One region of the Paenarthrobacter sp. NPDC089714 genome, then DNA from elsewhere that is predicted to be linked to it. Evidence: riboswitches for the same ligand, from Rfam matches in the RefSeq annotation. Region 1 holds a riboswitch; the other holds the start of a gene.
What was found. Region 1 has a riboswitch for thiamine pyrophosphate ahead of ACIPY3_RS20775 (ECF transporter S component). Riboswitches for the same ligand answer to the same signal wherever they lie in the genome.

Region 1 (3,201 bases):
CGGCCCACATGGTGGGGCGTTCGGCCTACCGCACCAAGCATGGACACCGTGAATTGCTCACCAAGGACGAGTTGGAAGCCGTGGTACAGCGTGCGGCCGAGGGGCGCTCGGAGGACTAGGGCAACGCGGGGTCACTTCCGGCCCATCCGGACGTCCGCCATGGGCCGTAAGGATCCCCGCGTTGGTTTTAGACGATGTCCTGGGACTTGGCGAAGCGGGCGATGGCGCGCTGCGTACCCCGGCTGGCCAGGACCTGGATGAGGGTGCTGACAAACGCCGAGATGAGGGCAAACGTCAGCGCTGAGCGGAGGCTCGTCTCCATGTCATCGTTGCCTTTGGGCGGCTTGTTGCCCGTGGCTTTTTCCCATCCCTTGTTGACCAGCTTGGTGCCAAGGAAACCCGCGCCGAGGCTCACGCCTGCGCCCAGAAGCTTGAGGAAGAAGTTCATGCCTTCAGCCTAACCTCAACAACCCGGCGGATCCTGCTTAGCCCCGGCTCGCCCTCTCCTTGAGGAAGGCGGCAAGGGAGCCCGGTGGTGCCAGCACAGGAACCACCTCATGATCCGCGGTCCACATGGCATCAACGGAGTCGAAACCGGAGATTTCCCGGAGCAGGTAGTACGTGGGCGGCATGAGTTGCAGCTTGCCCTCAGCCTCCGCGGACAGGATTCCGTCAACGGGCATCCACAGTGACTGCCACGCCTCAGTGGTCTGGTGTTGCGGTGCGGCGTCCGGGGCAGGCTTGGCAACGTAAAAGTAGGTGTCGAAGCGCTTGGGCATGTCCACGGGCGTGATCCAGTTGGCCCACGGCCGAAGGGCGGACGGATCCAACGTGAGGCCGGCCTCCTCCTGGACCTCGCGGATGGCGGCGGTGAGAACAGTGCCGGAGCTCTTGCCTGCCTGGCCACCAATCGCGGGGAAATCCGGCTCTGCTGCGGCGATAGAGCTCAGTCGCCACTCCTTGGTGTGCCGTTCCATAAGTTCGGGTGAGTAGTCCCAGCCCTCGGAATCCGCGGCGTCCACGCGGCCTCCGGGGAACACCACCATGCCCGCCGCGAAGTCCATGGTGGACACGCGATGCTGGACAAAGGCCTCCAGCCCTGCAGACGTATCGCGGAGCAGGATCACGCTGGCTGCAAGGCGGGCTTCGGCTACTGGCTTGGCTGCGTCAGGATGGCTTGGACCAGGAGTTTCCGTCATGCTGCCATTGTCTCAGCTACGTTGTGCGGCCCGGTCTGCGACCCCAAGGGCGGGGAATGGGGCGCAAAGCGGACCCAACAATGGGGGTGGGGTGACGTTGTGGGGCCCGGTCTGCGCCCTAAGGGCGGGGAATGGGGCGGAGAGCGGCCCCGCAACGGATTTATGACCCGCTCCATGACCCCGTAAACCCCTTCAGGTGTAAACTGAACCTCGCCCATAAGGGCAGATTGATAACGACAGGGGAGCGCCGCCGTCGAACCTGCAGCGATGCAGGAGACGCGAGGGCGCTGAGAGTGCGGACAGCCGCAGACCCTCGAACCTGATCCGGTTAGTACCGGCGCAAGGGAGTCGAGCTTCTCAGAGTGTCCGGACCAGGGCGGCGTGAGCTGGCCGGGGTACCGGGGAGCACTTTCCCCTCCTGTAACCTCAGGAGGCAAAGAAATGACCACGGCAAGCGTGAAGAAGACCAGTAACAACTGGCGCGTTGTAGACATTGTGGTGGCAGCGTTGATCGCCATCGCCGGCGGCGTGATTTTCTGGGCATGGTCCCAGGGCGCCGCAATCGTATCCATCCCCATGAACGCGGCCTACCCGCCGCTCACCGGCCTGATCGCCGGCGGCTGGATGATCCCGGCGGTGCTGGGCATGCTCATCATCCGCAAGCCCGGTGCGGCGCTGTTCTGCGAGGCCGTGGCCGCTACCGGCGAGCTCATCATGGGCTCCCAGTACGGCACCACGGTGCTCATCTCCGGCATCCTGCAGGGCCTCGGCGCCGAGCTGGTGTTCGCAGCGTTCCGTTACAAGAAGTTCAACCTGCCCACCTCGCTTCTCGCGGGTGCGGGCGCTGGCCTCTTCTGCGGCCTGAATGATTCCTTCCTCCCGTGGGGCTGGAACATCGCCTACGAAGCCGTCGACAAACTGGCCTACATCGCATTCTGCACAATCTCCGGTGCGATCATCGCCGGTGCCCTCTCCTGGGTTGCCACGCGCGGCCTGGCGAAGACCGGCGTGCTGAGCGCTTTCGCATCCCGCAAGGCTGCGTCGGAGCCTGTCTTCAACTGATGGCCGCCACAAACAGCGGCCGGCCCGCCGCCATCTCGGCCGAGGGCTGGGGATGGCGGCACGCCGGACGGTCCACCCCCGCCATCCACGGACTGGACCTGCGGATCGAGCCCGGGGAGCGCGTGCTCCTGCTGGGTCCCTCCGGAGCCGGCAAGTCGACGCTCCTGCACGCCTTGGCCGGGGTGTTGGGCGACGAGGAAGACGACTCGGACGAGACCGGCTCCCTGCTGATCGACGGCGGACTGCCGCGCGAACAGCGGGGCCGCGCCGGTTTGATGCAGCAGGACCCGGAAACGCAGGTGGTGCTGTCCCGCGTGGGCGACGACGCAGCGTTTGGTGCCGAGAACCTCGCCGTTCCGAGGGCAGAGATTTGGGCGCGCGTCCATGAGGCGCTCGACGACGTCGGGTTGCGTACCGCTGCAGATGGCGGCCTGGCGCTGGACCACCCGACGGCGGCACTCTCCGGCGGGCAGAAGCAGCGCCTTGCGCTTGCCGGCATTCTGGCGATGCGGCCAGGGCTGCTCCTCCTGGACGAGCCGACGGCCAACCTGGACCCGGCCGGCGTGCTGGAAGTCCGCGACGCCGTTGGCCGCTGCCTGGACAAGACCGGTGCAACCCTGGTGGTGGTGGAGCACCGGGTATCGGTTTGGAAGGACCTCGTGGACCGGATCGTGGTCCTGCAACCCGGCGGAGGGGTTCTCCTGGACGGGCAGCCGGACCACGTGCTTTCCGAGGCCCGCACCATGCTCATTGATGCGGGCGTGTGGGTTCCCGGCTACGTTCCACGGACCCGTGCACGGACCTTCGTCCCCGAGATGGCACCGTTGCTCCTGGCAGCACAAGACCTGGCTGTGTCCCGGGAGAAGCCCCGGCGCCGCGGCTTCAAGAGCATCCCGCCCGTGCCGGTCCAAGCCGGCGTGACCGCGCAGGTCAGGGCCGG
Region 2 (3,201 bases), on a different contig from region 1:
CGCCCAGTGGGAGGGGATTGAGGGCCAGGCGTCCTCCACGAAGGTCCTGGCACCCGAGCTGCTTTACGGCGAGCCCGATTTGACCATCAAGGTGGTCCGTGACGTCTTCAACGAGGACTTCTCCAAGCTCATCGTTTCCGGCGACGATGCCTGGGACACCATTGAGGCTTATGTCACCTATGTTGCGCCGGACCTGGTGGGCCGGCTCGAGAAGTGGACCAAGGACCAGGACATTTTCTCGGCATGGCGCATCGACGAGCAGATCCACAAGGCCCTGGAACGCAAGGTCTTCCTGCCGTCGGGTGGATCCTTGGTGATCGACCGTACCGAGGCCATGACTGTGGTGGACGTCAACACCGGCAAGTTCACCGGCAGCGGTGGAAACCTGGAGGAGACCGTCACCAAGAACAACCTTGAGGCCGCCGAGGAAGTAGTCCGCCAGCTTCGCCTGCGCGATATCGGTGGCATCATCGTCATCGACTTCATCGACATGGTGCTCGAATCCAACCGGGACCTGGTGCTGCGCCGCCTGGTGGAATGCCTGGGCCGGGACCGTACCAAGCACCAAGTGGCGGAGGTGACCTCCCTTGGCCTGGTGCAGATGACGCGCAAGCGCATGGGCACAGGCCTGCTCGAGGTCTTTGGTGAGCAGTGCGAGCACTGTGCCGGACGCGGCGTGGTGACTCACGACGAACCTGTTGAGCACCGTCGTGCAAACGCTGTTGCCGCCGAGCAGCACCGGCCGCACACGGAAACCCAGCAGCAGCCTTCCAGCCGGACTGAGCGGAAGCGCCGCCGCGGCAAGGGCGGGGGACAGCCGGCAGAGAGCTCGACGCCGGTCCACACCGCAGCTTCGCCTGCGCCTTCGACGCCGGCTCCGGAGCCGGTGGATCCGGCACGGCAGGCCAAGGCCCAGGCCACCAGGGCTGCCCTGGCCACGATCGCCGCCGCAGCGCACGCTGCCCACCTGCACGACGACGAGGTTCACCGGGCCGAGGAAGAAGCACGTGCCGCGGCCGCCGCCGCAACCGGGGCTGGCGCAGAGCATTCTGACGAGGTGCCCGATTCGGGCGCCGTTGAGGGCGCCCCGCGTGCCACGCCGGTGCTCCGGTTTGGCGGTGAAGAGGTTGCCCTGCCCTTCGTGGAACACCACGAGGAGCCCGCTTCGGAGAAGCCTGCCATGACTCTGGACCTGTTGGCTGAGGCTTTCTCCCACCTGGGTGGGGATCCCGTGGCTGTCGAAAGCCAGGCTGGGCCCGCTGCCACTGTTGCTGCTCCCGCGGAAACCGTCCCCTCCCGGCAGGATCCTGCGGAGGAAAGCGATCCGTCCAGTCGTGCCCGCGGCCGGCGTGGGCGCCGGAACCGCAGCGCCAGCCGGGCGCAGGGTGCCGCCAACGAGACCACGGTAGAGCACCATGAGGTGTCCGCGTCCACCGGTGGGGGAGCGGCCCATGAAGCCAAGGCGCCGCAGGAGCAGGCCAAGAGGGAGTCCGCTGCTTCTGAGCCGATTATCCTCGGCGTGGGGGTTCCGGCCTCGGAACTCTAGGCATTGCCAACGTCATGTAACCGACGAAGGGTCCGGCAGTAACTAATGCCGGACCCTTCGTCCGTTAGGCTTGGTCACTGACACGGGGTGCCAGGCGTTGGGCCGGGCTGAGATCCAGACCCGTTGAACCTGTCCGGTTAGCACCGGCGAAGGGATGTCCCTCATGACTTCATCGTTGAAATCAGCCGTCTACGCCGTGGCAAACACCGGCCGGCGGGCCCCGCGCGTCCTTAGCATCGCGGGCTCCGACCCCTCTGGCGGCGCTGGAATCCAGGCAGACCTGAAGAGCATTGCCGCCCACGGCGGCTACGGAATGGCCGTGGTCACGGCACTCACGGCGCAAAACACCTTGGGCGTCACCGCCGTCCATGTTCCGCCCGTGGACTTTCTGCGGCAGCAGCTTGAGGCGATCAGCAGCGATGTAACCATCGACGCCGTCAAGATCGGGATGCTGGGCGACGCCGAGGTGATTGGCGAGGTGCGTCGCTGGCTGGAGGAGGTGCGTCCCGCCGTCGTGGTCCTTGACCCGGTGATGGTAGCTACCAGTGGTGACCGCCTCCTCCGGGAATCCGCCGAAGCAGCCCTGCGCGGCCTCTTGCCGGTGGCGGACCTCATCACCCCCAACATTCCTGAACTCGCCATGCTGCTGGGCGAGCCGGAAGCGACGGATTGGTCCACTGCCCTCGAACAAGGCAAGCGGCTCGCGGCCGAATGTGGAAACACCGTGCTGGTGAAGGGCGGACACTTGGCGGGAGCCGAGTGTCCCGATGCGCTCGTCAATACCAGTGGCTTGCTGCGGCAGGACCTTGTCTCGGTGGCGGGGCCACGGGTGGAGACGAAGAACAGCCATGGAACGGGCTGCTCGTTGTCCTCGGCCCTGGCTACGGTCCAGGCGCGGACGGGAGACTGGGAAGCGTCGCTGCGGGAGGTCAAACCCTGGCTCCTGCAGGCCCTGGCCACCGCGGATGTGCTGGAGGTGGGCCATGGCAGTGGCCCCATCAACCACTTCCACCATGCACAGCAGGCCGAAGGCCCGGGGGCTTTCGCCGCCCGCCTGTGGGAGGAAGCGGCACCTGAGCTGGACGCCATCCATGGCCTCGAATTCATCCAGGGGCTGGAGTCGGGCAGCCTTCCCGAGCCACAGTTCAACTATTACCTCGCGCAGGATGCCCTTTACCTGAACGGCTACTCGCGGGTGCTGGCACGGGCAGGTGCCCTCGCTCCCACCGAGGAAGAGCAGCTGTTCTGGGCCAGGTCCTCGCAGCTCTGCCTCGAAGTCGAATCCGAACTGCACCGCAATTGGCTGAGCACGCGGGAGGCCGCAACCCACACCGGACCTGTCACCAAGGCCTACGTGGACCACCTTCTGGCGGCGTCGGCCTCTGGAAGTTACGGCGTGCTGCTCGCGGCCATCCTGCCCTGTTACTGGCTCTACGCCGAGGTGGGACACCGGCTCCACGCAAGTTACGTCACAGCAGGTTCCCCGTCGGAGCACGCGTATGCGGACTGGTTGAAGACCTACGCCGATGAAGACTTTGCCGAGGCCACCCGCAAGGCCATCGGCTTTACGGACGCGGCCGCGGTCGTCGCCTCCAGCCACGACCGGGCCGCCATGGTGGAGGCTTTCGCCCATTCGTGCCGCTACGAGACGGCCT

Region 2: it holds a riboswitch for thiamine pyrophosphate, as region 1 does, so the genes downstream of both, thiD (bifunctional hydroxymethylpyrimidine kinase/phosphomethylpyrimidine kinase) here and ACIPY3_RS20775 (ECF transporter S component) in region 1, are expected to answer to the same signal.

Annotation. Positions count from the first base shown of each region.
Region 1 is NZ_JBIVGX010000017.1:52,677-55,877, reverse strand. Features, by position in the region: gene mnhG (monovalent cation/H(+) antiporter subunit G) at 1-119, shown strand, start outside; gene ACIPY3_RS20785 (DUF4235 domain-containing protein) at 188-448, opposite strand; gene ACIPY3_RS20780 (NUDIX hydrolase) at 486-1,199, opposite strand; TPP riboswitch at 1,428-1,563, shown strand; gene ACIPY3_RS20775 (ECF transporter S component) at 1,641-2,261, shown strand; gene ACIPY3_RS20770 (ABC transporter ATP-binding protein) at 2,261-3,201, shown strand, end outside.
Region 2 is NZ_JBIVGX010000003.1:61,294-64,494, forward strand. Features, by position in the region: gene ACIPY3_RS06935 (Rne/Rng family ribonuclease) at 1-1,546, shown strand, start outside; TPP riboswitch at 1,620-1,718, shown strand; gene thiD (bifunctional hydroxymethylpyrimidine kinase/phosphomethylpyrimidine kinase) at 1,710-3,201, shown strand, end outside.